2 regions of the Streptomyces sp. NBC_00400 genome follow, and region 1 is predicted to be linked to the other one. Evidence: riboswitches for the same ligand, from Rfam matches in the RefSeq annotation. Region 1 holds a riboswitch; the other holds the start of a gene.
The links. A riboswitch is a leader RNA that binds a small molecule or an ion and turns the genes downstream of it on or off. The one in region 1 is predicted to bind cyclic di-AMP.
Positions count from the first base shown of each region.

Region 2: another riboswitch for cyclic di-AMP. It lies ahead of OHS81_RS13650 (C40 family peptidase); the one in region 1 lies ahead of OHS81_RS08625 (M23 family metallopeptidase).

Region 1 is NZ_CP107940.1:1,969,444-1,977,057, forward strand. Features, by position in the region: gene OHS81_RS08620 (GntR family transcriptional regulator) at 332-1,021, opposite strand; gene OHS81_RS08625 (M23 family metallopeptidase) at 1,287-2,066, opposite strand; cyclic di-AMP (ydaO/yuaA leader) riboswitch at 2,079-2,234, opposite strand; gene OHS81_RS08630 (M16 family metallopeptidase) at 2,445-3,827, opposite strand; gene OHS81_RS08635 (M16 family metallopeptidase) at 3,866-5,215, opposite strand; gene OHS81_RS08640 (DNA gyrase/topoisomerase IV subunit A) at 5,515-7,614, shown strand, end outside.
Region 2 is NZ_CP107940.1:3,125,282-3,132,895, forward strand. Features, by position in the region: gene OHS81_RS13640 (M23 family metallopeptidase) at 1-1,294, shown strand, start outside; gene pcrA (DNA helicase PcrA) at 1,398-3,857, opposite strand; cyclic di-AMP (ydaO/yuaA leader) riboswitch at 4,148-4,331, shown strand; gene OHS81_RS13650 (C40 family peptidase) at 4,340-5,488, shown strand; gene OHS81_RS13655 (hypothetical protein) at 5,697-6,050, opposite strand; gene OHS81_RS13660 (C40 family peptidase) at 6,375-7,565, shown strand.

The DNA of each region.
Region 1 (7,614 bases):
GGTTGCCGCGACGGGGCCGTTTCGCTGTGCCGGGACCTTGGCCGTACCGGAACCTTCGCCGTAGCGATCCCCGTACCGGAACCAGTTCGCCGTACACGGGACGCCGGAGACGATGCCTCGATATCGGGGACGCAGGAAAAAGCGTGCGCTATTCATTCCTTCAATGCCTCACCGATGGCAGCGCACATGGCAGTGCAGCAGGCATTCCGGCACAGCACATATAGCGGCACACGCATTGCGGCACACATGCACGCTGAATGCGGGCGGGGACGAAAATTCAATCTCGCACCCCCGAATCCCCTTCCGCGCTTCTTTGTATACGGGGCGATTGTTAAGGGCGGGCACGGGCCGTGTTGACGGGCGGTTTCGGATCCCTCACCTCCGTCTTGGCGGGCCGTCGGAGCCGGTACACCGGGAGTGAGTGTTCGACATGAGCCGCCATCAGAGCACGGGCCCGTTCCGCATCCCCCCGGGCCACCGCGTCCAGCACCGCGCCGTGTTCGTCCCACGACTCCCCCGTGCGGGCGGGCAGTTCCACGGCATACATCCACTCGATCTTGCGCCGCAGCTGGGTCAGCAGCGCCGTCAGACTGGGGCTGCCGACCGCCTGGGCCAGCGTCTCGTGGAACCAGCCGTCCAGTTGGCGCAGATCCGCCGGGCTGCCGTGACGGGCCCGCTCGCGGCCGAGCCGTACCAGGCCGCGGAGCACCTTGAGGTGGGCCGGGCTACGGCGGGCGGCCGCACGGGCGGCACCCAGCGGCTCCAACAGCGCGCGGACGTCGAGGAGATCGGCGGCCTCCTGCTCGGTGGGCTCGGCGACGCAGGCGCCCGCGTGGTGGCGGGTGGTGACAAACCCTTCGGACTGCAGAGTCCGCAGCGCTTCACGGACCGGCACCCTGGAGACGCCGTACCGGGCCGCAAGGATCTCTTCGATCAGCCGGCTCCCCGGCGCCAGCGCACCGGAGACAATGTCATCGCGAATCGCCGTGCATACCGCATGAGCGGAAATATGGCCTCGCATCTTCCGTGCCTCCGCCTTAATCCCCTGGAAACGCCGCCGGTCGGCGCCTTTTCCGTGACTCTATTCGACCGGAACGGATTTTCGCCGGGCTCCGGTTATTCATGGAAATTTTTTGGCCGGAAGTCGGCGGGAGGGCACGGCATATCCCCTGCACACCGGCCGCGGCGCCGGATACGCCGAAGCCCCGGCCGTGGAGCCGGGGCTTCGGGCGGAGGCTCGGCGCGACGCGGCCTCTGTGAGGAGCGCGGGCGGGCGAGGCGGAAGATCAGACGTTGACGCCGTGCGAGTGCAGGTACGCGACCGGGTCGATGTCCGAGCCGTAGTCGGCGCCGGTACGGGCCTCGAAGTGCAGGTGCGGGCCGGTGGCGTTGCCGGTGGCGCCGGAGAGGCCGATCTGCTGGCCCGGGGTGACGTGCTGGCCGACCGAGACGCCGAGCGACGACAGGTGACCGTACTGGGTGTACGTACCGTCGCTCATCTTGATCACGATGTTGTTGCCGTACGAACCGCCCCAGCCGGCCTCGACGACGGTGCCCGTGCCGACGGCGTGGACGGAGGTACCGGAGGCGGCGTGGAAGTCGATGCCCGTGTGGCTGCCGGAGGACCACAGACCGCTGGAGGCCTTGTACGAGGTGGACACGTAGGAGTCGGCAACGGGGGCGACGAAGGTGTTGAGACGCTTGCGCTCCGCCTCGCGGGCGGCGCGCTCCTTGGCCTTGCGGGCGGCTTCGACGCGCCGCTTGGCCTCTTCGGCCTGCTTCTTGGCCACGGCCTCGGCCTTTGCCTTCGCCGCCGCGGCCTCCGCTTCGGCCTGCTGCTCGTCGGCCTGGGCCGCGACGTGGTGGGCGAGCTCGTCACCGAGCACCACGGCATGCTGCAGACCGGTGTCGTGGGCGCGGGCCTCGTCCGTGGCCGCCAGCGCCGGCGAGGCCACGGAGGCGACCACGCCGCCGGCCGCGAGGGTGGCTATGCCGGCGATGTTGCGGGTCGTCCGAACGGGGCGGCTCGTACGACGGTGCTTCCCGGTGGCACGGATGAACGCCATGTACTGGCTTGTCCTTTCCCTCCTTCTCGCCTACCGGGTTAGCTGACGGGTTCGGAGCAGGAAGGTCTCCTACGGGCTCCTCCGGAGGGGAGTCCGATTCACCCCAAGGGACTCTGGGTCCCCGGCTCCCCTAGCTCGCGCCGTACGGGGACTCGGCGATGACTGTCCGGTGCCACGGTTGTGGCGGACTTGTGACGAACAGCCGGACCGACGCTAAACGGGGCAACTTTCAATCGGCAAACAGATCCGCATTTTTGTGCGGGATGCCACAAGAACCGAGGCACCGGCCGCAATAAACCGGACATACGGCAACTCCCGTGGCGGACCACCGCCACGGGAGTTGCTTTGTCGATATGTGACCTGCCGTCACATGACGGACTAGCCGCTGACGACCGTCACCTCACCGATGCCCAGCGCCTTGATGGGCTCGGCGATCTGCGCCGCATCGCCCACCAGGACCGTCACCAGCCGGTCCACGGGGAAGGCGTTGACGGCCGCCGCGGTCGCCTCCACCGTGCCGGTCTCCGCGAGGCGGACGTACAGCTGCGCCTGGAAGTCGTCCGGCAGGTGCTGCTCCACCTGGTCGGCGAGGGTGCCGGCGACGGCTGCCGCGGTCTCGTACTTCAGCGGCGCGACCCCGACGAGGTTCTGTACGGCGACATCCCGCTCGGCGTCCGTCAGCCCCTCTGCCGCAAGGGTGCGCAGCACGTTCCACAGGTCGTCGAGCGCCGGGACGGTGGAGGCGGTGTCCACCGAACCGCTGATGGCGAGCAGCGAGGCACCCGTGGCCCCCTCGGGGGACGTGGGAGCGGTGGAGCGAAGCACCTGGCCGAAGGCGCGCACCCCGTACGTGTAGCCCTTCTCCTCGCGCAGAACACGGTCCAGACGGGAGGTGAGGGTGCCGCCCAGGCAGTACGTGCCGAGGACCTGCGCGGGCCACACCCGGTCGTGCCGGTCGGCGCCGATACGCCCGATGAGCAGCTGCGTCTGGACGGCGCCGGGGCGGTCCACGATCACCACGCGGCCGGTGTCGTCGGCGACGATCGGGGAGGCCTTCAGCGGCTCGGCCGACGAGCCGCGCCACGCGCCGAGCGTCTCGGCGAGCGCGGCGTCCAGGTCGACCCCGGTGAAGTCACCGACGATGACGGCAGTGGCCGTGGCGGGCCGTACATGGGCGTCGTAGAAGGCACGGACGGCCGCGGCATCGACGCGTCCGACGGTCTCCTCGGTGCCCTGGCGCGGCCGTGACATACGGGACGTGGCCGGGAACAGCTCCTTGGACAGCGCCATCGCCGCGCGCCGGGCCGGGTTGGCGAGCTCGTGCGGGATCTCGTCGAGACGGTTGCGCACCAGCCGCTCGACCTCGCTCTCCGGGAAGGCGGGAGCGCGCAGCGCGTCGGCGAGCAGGCCGAGCGCACGCGGCAGCCGGGACGCCGGCACCTCCAGGGAGACCCGTACGCCGGGGTGGTCGGCGTGCGCGTCCAGGGTGGCGCCGCAGCGCTCCAGCTCGGCGGCGAACTCCTCCGCGTCGTGCTTGTCGGTGCCCTCGGACAGGGCACGCGCCATGATCGTGGCGACGCCGTCCAGGCCCTCGGGCTCGGCCTCCAGCGGAGCGACGAGGTTGATCTCGACGGCGACGACCTGCTGGCCGGGGCGGTGGCTGGTCAGGAGGGTGAGCCCGTTGGGCAGTTGGCCGCGGTCGGGGGCCGGGAAGGCCCACGGCCTGGGCGCGCCGCCCTGGGGCTGCGGGTGAAAGTCCATCCTGCTCACGGGGGAATCGGCGTGGGTGGTGGCGTCGCTCACTGGTCCGCCTCCCCTTCCTCGGTGTCGGCGGCGTCGGTCGGCTCGGTGGGCTCGGTGGGCTCGTAGACGAGCACCGCGCGGTTGTCGGGGCGCAGCCGGGCCTTGGCGACCGCCTGCACCTCCTCGGGAGTGATGTCCAGAACGCGCTGCACGGCGGTCAGCGCCAGCTGCGGGTCGCCGAACAGGACGGCGAAGCGGCACAGTTCGTCGGCGCGGCCGCTGACCGTGGCCAGCCGGTCCAGCCATTCGCGCTCCAGCTGGGCCTGTGCCCGCTCCATCTCCTCCGGGGTCGGGCCCTCGGCGGCGAAGCGGGCCAGCTCCTCGTCGACCGCGCGCTCGATGCCGGGGACCTCCTCGCCGCCGGACGTCTTCACGTCCAGCCAGCCCAGTGAGGGCGCGCCGGCCAGCCGCAGCAGGCCGAAGCCGGCCGCCACGGCGCTGCGGTCACGGCGCACCAGCCGGTTGTACAGGCGGGAGGACTCGCCGCCGCCCAGGACGGTCAGCGCGAGGTCGGCGGCGTCCGCCTCACGGGTGCCGTCGTGCGGCAGCCGGTAGGCCGCCATCAGCGCCCGGGCGGGCACGTCCTCCTCGACGACCTCGCGCAGCTCGCCTCCGATGACGTCGGGAAGCGTGCCGTCCCGTGGCGCCTGCTTGCCGTCGTGCGCGGGGATCGAGCCGAAGTACTTCTCGACCCAGGCCAGCGTCTGCTCGGGGTCGATGTCGCCCACGATCGACAGGACGACGTTGTTGGGCGCGTAGTACGTCCGGAAGAACGCCCGCGCGTCCTCCAGGGAGGCCGCGTCCAGATCGGCCATCGACCCGATGGGCGTGTGGTGGTACGGGTGGCCCTCGGGGTAGGCCATGGCCGTCAGCTTCTCGAAGGCCGTGCCGTAGGGGACGTTGTCGTAGCGCTGGCGGCGCTCGTTCTTGACGACGTCGCGCTGGTTCTCCATCGACTCGTCGTCGAGCGCGGTCAGCAGCGAGCCCATCCGGTCGGCCTCCAGCCAGAGCGCGAGCTCCAGCTCGTGGGCGGGCATGGTCTCGAAGTAGTTGGTGCGCTCGAAGCTCGTGGTGCCGTTGAGCGAACCGCCGGCGCCCTGCACCAGCTCGAAGTGGCCGTTGCCCGTCACCTGCGCGGAGCCCTGGAACATCAGATGCTCGAAGAGGTGCGCCAGGCCCGTACGGCCCTTGACCTCGTGGCGGGAGCCGACGTCGTACCACAGGCAGACCGCTGCGACCGGGGTCAGGTGGTCTTCGGAGAGCACCACGCGCAGGCCGTTGGCCAGCCGGTGCTCGGTCGCTGTCAGGCCGCCGGAGCCGGCTTGTTCTGTGGCCGTGTGACCCATGGGCATGTACGTCCCTTCGATCCGCTTGCGAGGAAGTTCTGTCACTGTATGCAAGCGCATCGGCATCTGGCGAAGTCACCGGGCGGCCGGCCCGGGATGAGCGCCGTGCGCGAGCCCGCAGGAGCTGAAGGGGGAGTCGCGGTCGGCGTTGTCAGTGGGGCGGTCCACAATGGTCCGCGTCAGACTCAGACATACTCGCGGGTCGATCCCTCAGCTGGTTGACCCGACTGGTTGACCGTTGTTCCGATGCCGCCTCCCCGGCATCGGCAGTAGACGCAGCTAAAGGAGCCGCAGCCGCGATGGCCCGCCGCAGCACGAAGACCCCGCCGCCGGACGACTTCGAGGAGAGGATCCTCGACATCGACGTCGTCGACGAGATGCAGGGTTCCTTCCTCGAGTACGCGTATTCGGTCATCTACTCGCGCGCCCTGCCGGACGCCCGCGACGGTCTCAAGCCCGTGCACCGCCGCATTTTGTACCAGATGAACGAGATGGGGCTCCGGCCCGATCGCGGTTACGTCAAGTGCGCCCGCGTCGTCGGCGAGGTGATGGGTAAGCTCCATCCGCACGGCGACGCGTCGATCTACGACGCCCTGGTGCGCATGGCGCAGCCGTTCTCGATGCGGCTGCCGCTCGTCGACGGCCACGGCAACTTCGGTTCGCTGGGCAATGACGACCCGCCCGCCGCGATGCGGTACACCGAGTGCCGGATGGCGTCCGCGACATCCCTGATGACGGAGTCCATCGAAGAGGACACCGTCGACTTCGCGCCGAACTACGACGGCCAGGAGCAGGAACCGGTCGCCCTCCCCGCCGCGTATCCGAACCTCCTGGTCAACGGCGCGTCCGGCATCGCCGTCGGTATGGCGACGAACATGCCGCCGCACAACCTGGGCGAGGTCATCGCCGCGGCCCGCCATCTGATCAAGCATCCGAACGCCGATCTCGACACCCTGATGCGCTTCGTGCCGGGTCCTGACCTGCCGACGGGCGGCCGGATCGTGGGCCTCGGCGGCGTACGGGACGCGTACGAGAAGGGCCGCGGCACGTTCAAGATCCGCGCGACGGTCACGGTGGAGAACGTCACCGCCCGCCGCAAGGGCCTGGTCGTCACCGAACTCCCCTTCACGGTCGGCCCCGAGAAGGTCATCTCCAAGATCAAGGACCTGGTCGGTTCGAAGAGGCTCCAGGGCATCGCGGACGTCAAGGACCTCACCGACCGCGAGCACGGCCTGCGGCTGGTGATCGAGGTCAAGAACGGCTTCAACCCCGAGGCCGTATTGGAGCAGCTGTACAAGCTCACGCCGATGGAGGAGTCCTTCGGCATCAACAACGTCGCGCTGGTGGACGGCCAGCCGCTGACGCTGGGCCTCAAGGAGCTGCTGGAGGTCTACGTCGACCACCGCTTCAACGTGGTGCGGCGGCGCAGCGAGTTCCGGCGGACCAAGCGGCGCAACCGTCTCCACCTCGTCGAGGGCCTGCTGACGGCCCTGGTGGACATCGACGAGGTGATCCGGCTCATCCGCTCCAGCGAGAACAGCGCACAGGCCAAGGAGCGGCTGATCGAGCGGTTCTCCCTGAGCGACATCCAGACGCAGTACATCCTCGACACCCCGCTGCGCCGGCTGACCAAGTTCGACCGTATCGAGCTGGAGTCGGAGCGTGACCGGCTGCAGGACGAGATCGAGAAGCTGACGCGGATCCTGGAGTCGGACACCGAGCTGCGCAAGCTGGTGTCCGGCGAGCTGGCCGCGGTCGCGAAGAAGTACGGCACGGACCGGCGGACGGTCCTGCTGGAGTCGGCGGGCACCTCGGTCGGCGCGGTGCCGCTGGAGGTCTCCGACGACCCGTGCCGGGTGCTGCTGTCCTCGACGGGGCTGCTGGCGCGTACGGTCGCCGGGGACATGGCCTTCGACGCCGATGCCAAGCGCGTCAAGCACGATGTGATCGTCTCGGCGGTGCCGGCGACGACCCGCGGCGAGGTGGGCGCGGTGACGTCCCTGGGCCGGCTGCTGCGGATCTCGGTGATCGATCTGCCGCACCTGCCGGAGACCGCGGCGGCGCCCAGTCTCTCGGGTGGCGCGCAGCTCTCGGAGTTCCTGACGCTGGAGGACGGCGAGGAGCTGATCTGTCTCACGACGCTCGACGAGTCGTCGCCGGGCCTGGCGCTCGGCACGGAGCAGGGCGTCGTCAAGCGGGTGGTGCCCGACTACCCCGCCCACAAGGAAGAGTTGGAGGTCATCACCCTCAAGGACGGGGACCGCATCGTGGGCGCGGCCGAGCTGCGCACCGGCGAGGAGGACCTGGTCTTCGTCACCAACGAGGCGCAGTTGCTGCGCTATCCGGCGTCGCAGGTGCGGCCGCAGGGCCGGCCTGCGGGTGGCATGGCGGGCGTCAAG
Region 2 (7,614 bases), 1.2 Mb from region 1:
CACCGGCGCGTACGAGACCCCCGGCGACTTCGAGGCCACTGGCGGCTTCGAGACCACCGGCGGCTTCGAGACCATCGGCCGGCAGGACACCGCCCTTCAGGAGACCTCCCTCCAGGAGACCGCGAGCTACGAGGCCACAGCGATCTGGCCCACCATGGACCGGAACCTGATCGCCGGCATCCCGGCCCAGGCCGGCCCGCCCCCGACCGACACCGTCCACTGGGACACCACCGTGTGGGACACCACCGTGTGGGGCGACACCGGTCAGGGCGACACCGGTCAGGGCGACACCGGTCAGCTCGACTTCACCCAGCTCGACGTCGGTCAGCTCGACACCCAGCAGTTCGACGCCGACGGCTTCGAAACCGACGTCTTCGAGGCCGGCCGGCCCGGGAGCGACGGCAACTCCCCCGGCGACGGCCCTCGCTCCGGCGGCGCCACCGACAGCAGCGATGCCGCTGCCGTGGCGGACGCCATGACGCAGGCCATGCCGGTCACCGCCGCCGCCCCCACCGCGCGGCGGGTCGCCGGACCGGACGCCGGGAAGGCCGTCCGTGGCCGCGGCCGGAAGCGCCCGGTCAAGCGGTCGGCGCTGCTGACCGTCGCGGTCCCCTCGGTCGCCGCCATGGGCGTGTGCGCCGTGGCCGCCGCATCCGTCACGGGATTCACCGGGGACGACAAGAGCGAGGCGACCGCCCAGGCCGCGCCCGACGCGGGCGCCGTCAAACCGTCCGCGGCCAACAACAAGCTCGACACCCAGCTCGCCGGACTCAGCGCCAGCGCGGACGACTTCCGCGACCGGGCCAGCCGCACCCAGGAGCGGATCGACCTCAAGGAGCGCCAGGCGCTGGAGCGCAAGCGCAAGGCGGAGGAGGCGGCCCGCAAGGAGGCCGCCCGCCCCAAGTTCGTCCTGCCGGTCACCCAGCACGGGCTGAGCGCCACCTTCGGCCAGGCCGGTGTGAACTGGATGTCCGTGCACACCGGCATCGACTTCCCGGTCAGCTACGGCACCCCCGTCATGTCCGCCACCGACGGCACCATCCGCACCCAGTGGAACTCCGCCTACGGGAACATGGCGGTCGTGACCGCGCCCGACGGCACCGAGACGTGGTACTGCCATCTGAGCAGCACCAAGATCCGGTCCGGGTCGGTCAAGGCCGGTGACCAGATTGCCTATTCGGGTAACTCCGGCAACTCCACGGGGCCTCATCTGCACTTCGAGGTGCGCCCCGGCGGCGACGCGGCGGTCGACCCGCAGCCGTGGCTGCGCGATCACGGCCTCAACCCGAACTGAAACACGGCCTTCCCCCGAACCGACCGCCGTTCCGCGTGCCGTCGGCCGCGTGACGCCGTTCCGCCGGGTGACGATTCCCGTCACCCGGCCCGCGCGACTCCCGTTACAGCTTCTCCACCGGCGCATACCGCAGCAGCAGCCGCTTCGGCTTCTCGCCGCCGAAGTCGATCGTCGCCTCGGCGTTGTCACCGCTGCCCTTGACGCCGACGACCGTGCCGAGCCCGAAGCTGTCGTGGGTGACCCGGTCGCCGACGGTCAGTGAGACGACCTGACGGTCGCCTGCGCGGCGGGTCGCGAAGCCGCTCGGGCCCTTGGCCCGCGCCGACGAGAACGTGGAGCCGAAGCCGCCTCCTCCGCTGCCGCCTGCCGACATGCCGCCCATGGATGCGGACGGCGTCGCCGGGCCCGTGCGCTTCCACTCCACGTGGTCGGCCGGGATCTCCTCCAGGAACCGGGAGGGCGGGTTGTACGAGGGCTGGCCCCAGGCACTGCGCATCGTCGAGCGGGTGACGTAGAGCCGCTGGCGGGCGCGGGTGATGCCGACATAGGCCAGCCGGCGCTCCTCCTCCAGCTCCTTGGTCTGGCCCAGCGAGCGCATATGCGGGAAGACGCCGTCCTCCAGGCCGGTCAGGAAGACGGTCGGGAACTCCAGGCCCTTGGCGGTGTGCAGCGTCATGAGGGTGATCACGCCGCTGCCCTCCTCGTCCTCGTCCGGAATCTGGTCGGAGTCGGCGACCAGCGCGACCTGTTCCAGGAAGTCGGAGAGCGTGCCGGGATTGTCCTCGCCGCGGTCCTGCTCGAACTCCAGGGCCACTGCGGCGAGTTCCTGGAGGTTTTCGATCCGGGTCTCGTCCTGGGGGTCGGTGGAGGCCTGGAGTTCGGCGAGGTAGCCCGTGCGCTCCAGGACGGCTTCCAGGATCGTGGCGGGGCCGGCGCCGGACTCGACGATGGTGCGCAGCTCCTCCATGAGGACGTTGAAGCGCTTGACGGCATTGGCGGAGCGCGCCGCCATGCCGTATGCCTCGTCGACCCGGCGCAGCGCCTGCGGGAAGGTGATCTTCTCGCGCAGCGACAGGGCGTCGATCATCGCCTCGGCGCGGTCGCCGATGCCGCGCTTGGGGACGTTCAGGATGCGGCGGAGCGGGACGGTGTCCTCGGGGTTGCTGAGCACCCGCAGATAGGCGAGGACATCGCGGACCTCCTTGCGCTCGTAGAAGCGCACCCCGCCGACGACCTTGTAGGGCAGTCCGACCCGGATGAAGATCTCTTCGAAGACGCGGGACTGGGCGTTGGTGCGGTAGAAGACCGCGACGTCGCCGGCCTTGGCGTCACCGGCGTCGGTCAGCCGGTCGATCTCGTCGGCGACGAACTGCGCCTCGTCGTGCTCGGTGTCGGCGACATAGCCGGTGATCTTGGGGCCGGCGCCGGCGTCGGTCCAGAGGTTCTTGGGACGGCGGTTCTCGTTGCGCTCGATGACCGCATTGGCGGCGGACAGGATCGTCTGCGAGGAGCGGTAGTTCTGCTCCAGCAGGATCGTCGTCGCGTCCGGGTAGTCCTCCTCGAACTGGAGGATGTTGCGGATCGTGGCACCGCGGAAGGCGTAGATCGACTGGTCGGCGTCACCGACGACGCACAGCTCGGCGGCGGTCTCGGCGGGGCCGACCAGCTCGCGGACGAGGGTGTACTGGGCGTGGTTGGTGTCCTGGTACTCGTCGACGAGGACATGGCGGAAGCGGCGGCGGTAGTGCTCGGCGACATCCGGGAAGGCCTGGAGCAGATTGACCGTGGTCATGATGATGTCGTCGAAGTCCAGGGCGTTGGCCTCGCGCAGCCGTGCCTGGTACATCGCATACGCCTCGGCGAGGGTCTTCTCAAAGCCGTCGGCGGCCGTCCCCGCGAAGGCCTCCTCGTCGATGAGCTCGTTCTTGAGGTTGGAGATCTTCGCGCTGAAGGACTTGGGCGGGTAGCGCTTGGGGTCCAGGTCCAGATCGCGGCAGACCAGGGCCATCAGGCGCTTGGAGTCGGCGGCGTCGTAGATGGAGAAGGAGGAGGTGAAGCCCAGCTTCTTGGACTCGCGGCGCAGGATGCGGACGCAGGCGCTGTGGAAGGTGGAGACCCACATGGCGTTGGCGCGCGGGCCGACCAGCTCCTCGACGCGCTCCTTCATCTCGCCGGCGGCCTTGTTCGTGAACGTGATCGCGAGGATCTGGCCGGGGTGGACATGGCGCTCGGCGAGCAGATGAGCGATGCGGTGGGTGAGCACCCGGGTCTTGCCGGAGCCGGCGCCGGCGACGATCAGCAGCGGGCCGCCCGTATGCACCACGGCGGCCTTCTGCTCGTCGTTGAGCCCTTCCAGCAGCGTCGCCGGGTCGAGGACGGGACGGGCGGCGCCGTCGCGGTAGTACGCCTCTCTGGGCGCGGGCGCGTCGAACCTCCCGCCGAAGAGGTCGGCGGGGATCTCCTCGGGGGCCGGGCCGTGCTCGTCCTCGGGAGGCGGGGGTTGCTCCTCCTCGCCCTTGGGGCCGAGGTCCGCCAGGAAGCTGTCGTCAAAGAGGCTGCTCATCGCCCACCGAGTCTAGGCCGCCGCACTGACAGTCCGCGGCCCAGTAGCCGATTGCGGCCCGCTTTCGCCGCGGGCCGCGGCACCGCGGCAGGTCAGGCGTCCGGGGCCGGCACAAACCGGTCGGCGGCTCGTCTACCCGAATCCGACATCTGTCACGACAACCCCCGCATCGCGTTCAGGTCACAAAAAGGTTTCGGGCATATCGAACATCAGCCTTCACAGGAGCCACACGAGTTGGCTAACGTCCTCGCTCAGGCAGCCCGCCTCCCCGTGGACGACAGCGTCCGCACGGGCCGCCCACGCCGAGTCCGGCCCTGCCCTCGGGCACCCGGAGCCGGGGACCCACCAGCACCACCGGGGTGAATCGATCCGGACAGCCGTCGTCGGCGGACATCCGGACCGTAGGGCAAGCCTTCCGTCAGCGACACCGCCCGAACCCGACAGCTAACCCGGTAGGCGGTCCACGGAAGGAGTCGCCGGCCTTGGCGTCGCACCGCAAGCCGCGCACCAGCATTCTCACCTCGCCCGGAGGACGCCGTACGGCGGTCGGGCTCACCACCGCCGCCCTCGCCTCGGCCACGCTGCTCTCGCAGTCCGCCGACGCGGCCCCCCGGGCGCCCAAGCCCACCGTCGAAGAGGTCAAGCAGAAGGTCGACGGCCTCTACCACCAGGCAGAGGTGGCCACCCAGAAGTACAACGCCGCCAAGGAGCACACCGACGGCCAGCGTCACCGCGTCGACGGACTGCTCGACGCCGCCGCCGAGCGGGCCGAGAAGATGAACGACGCCCGGCGCCGGCTGGGCGCCTTCGCCGCGGCGCAGTACCGCACCGGCGGCATGAACCCGACGGCGCAGCTGATGCTCGCCAAGGACCCGCAGCAGTTCTTCGACCGCAGCCACCTCATGGAGCGGCTGACCGGGCGGCAGAAGGAGGCCGTCTCCGAATACCAGGAGCAGCAGGCCGCCGCCGCCCGGCAGCGGGCGGAGGCGACCCGCGACCTGGAGCGGCTGCAGACGTCACAGGCCTCGCTCAAGGAGTCCAAGCAGTCCGTCCAGCAGAAGCTGGCCGAGGCCCGGCAGCTGCTGTCCGAGCTCACCGCACAGGAGAAGGCGCGGCTGGCGGAGCTGGAGCGCCAGAAGGAGGCGGCGGCCAAGCGCAAGGCCGAGGAGGAGGCCCGCAAGCAGCAGGAGCGGGAGCGTCAGCAGCAGGACGGGAGCGGCACGTCCGGCGGCCAGACCGGTGGCGGCGCCGACAGCGGCGGCTCGACCGGCGGTTCGTCCTCCACCCAGGCCGAGAAGGCGCTCGCCTTCGCCCGCGCCCAGATGGGCAAGCCGTACGTGTGGGGCGCGACCGGACCCAGCTCGTACGACTGCTCGGGGCTGACCCAGGCGGCGTGGAAGGCGGCCGGAGTCAATCTGCCGCGGACCACCTGGGACCAGGTCAAGACCGGCCAGCGGGTCGCCACCAAGGACCTCAAGCCCGGTGACCTGGTCTTCTTCTATGACGACATCAGTCATGTGGGCATGTACATAGGCGGCGGCAAGATGATCCACGCCCCGCACCCGGGCGCCAACGTCCGGGAGGAGTCGATCTACTACATGCCGATCTACGGGAGCGTCCGCCCGGGCTGAGGCCCGGCCCCCGCTCCCCCTTCAGGCCACCCCCCACGGCCACCCCCCACACGCCACCGCGCGGCCGTCGCCTCCGGATGAGGAGTGCGATGACCGCGCGGTGTGCCGTTTGGGGAGCTTGTGCGTCGGCGTCCGGAGCCCTGCTTCCGGGCGTTCACCGTTGTGGCCTGCGCCCCGAGCCCGGCTCCCGGGGTGTCCGCCGTTCCGCTCAGGTCCAGAGCACGGCGATGAAGATGTTGGCCACCGTCAGCGCACCGACCGCGCCGAAGAGCGGCGGGGCGATCTTCTCGTCGTCCCGCTTGACGTAGACCAGCGCCAGGATGACCACCAGAACGGCCATCTTGATGCCGAGCTTGATGGTGTTGAGGCTGTGGCCCTCGGCCTGGTTGAGGCCGACCAGCACGATGCCGGTGACCAGCATCGTCAGCGCGCCGTGCAGCATCGCCGGCACAAAGCGGGCGGTGCCCGCGCCCATCGCCTTCATCTGGGTCAGGAAGCCGCCCAGCAGGGAGGCGATGCCGATGATGTGCAGGCCGACGAAGAGATTGATTACTACGTCCATAGTGCTGGATCGTAGCCGCCGCATAGCACGGCCCTTCGGGCAGGGCGCCCGCAATCGCCGCTTCGGTCAGGCCGGGCCCGGTCCCGGCCGTGCGGCCGTGGCGCCACGGTCACCCGCGCACCGACACCGGTCGAAAGCGAACAATCCCGGGCAAGTGGACTCATCACCGCAACGCCCCGGCTTAGCGTCCTCCTCCAGGCGGTCGACTCCCCGCCCTCGCCGGCCTCCCACCGGCGTCCTGTCGGCCGCCCCGCCGTGAGGTGCGGCGGCGGTCCGTTCCCTCGTACGGACCGCCGCCGGGCACACGGGCTCCAAGGGAAGGAAGTGACGGCCACCGTGGCCTCGCACCGCAAGCCGCGGCAGCATCCGCTCGCCGCGCTCACCGGCGGCGCACGCAGCGCACGCACCGCCCGCACGGCCGCCACCCTGGCACTGGCCGGCGCCGCCACCGCCACGGGCTTCGCTCCGGCGGCGGAGGGTGCCCCCGTTGCCGCCGTTGCCGACGGCGCCGGCCAGGCCGCGCACCGGCTCACCCCCGACCGGGTCAAGGACCGGGTCAACGCGCTGTACCAGGAGGCAGAGGTGGCCACGCAGAGCTACAACGGCGCGAAGGAAGCGGCCGGCGCCGCACACCAGAAGCTGAGCAGGCTGCAGGACGAGGCCGCCCGCAGAACCGCGGAACTGAACGCCGCCCGCAGCGAGCTGGGCGCCGTGGCCGCGAGCCAGTACCGCTCCGGCGGCGTCGACCCGACCGTACGGCTGCTGCTGTCCGCGGACCCGCAGCGCTATCTGGACGGCGCCGCGGTCCTGGAACGGACGGGCAGCCACCAGGCCACCGCGGTGGCCGGTTACGCGCGCCGGCTCGGCAGCGTACGGCAGATCCAGCGGCGGGCCGAGGACACCGCACAACGGCTGGCGGACACCGAGGCGGCGCTCAAGAAGCACCGGGTCACGGTCGTCCACAAGCTGGGCGCCGCCGAGCAGTTGCTCAACCGGCTCACCGCGGAGCAACGGCAGCGGATGGCAGGCCGCGGCGCCGCGCACGGCGGCGCCGGGCGGGGCCGGACGGGGCGCGGGACGGGGCAGGGGGACGCTCTCCCCGGCAAGGTCCCCGCCGGCCCGGACGCCTCCGCGGCCGCGGCGCAGGCCGCGGCGCAGGCCCCCGACCCCCGGGCCGCGCGGGCCGTCGCCTTCGCCTACGCCGCCCTCGGCAAGCCGTACGTCTGGGGTGCGACGGGCCCCTCCGGCTTCGACTGCTCGGGGCTGACCCAGGCCGCCTGGAAGTCGGGCGGGGTGTCGCTGCCCCGTACGACCTACACCCAGATCAGCTCCGGACCACGTATCGGCAGGTCCCAACTCGCCCCCGGCGACCTGGTGTTCTTCTACTCCGGCATCAGCCATGTGGGGCTCTACATCGGGGACGGCAAGATGATCCATGCGCCGCATCCGGGGGCGCCGGTGCGGATCGCGCCGATCGACCAGATGCCGTTCGCGGCGGCGACCCGGCCGGCGTAGGGCCTGTCTTCACAGTCCCGCCCGCCTTCACAGTCCCGCCTGTTTTCAC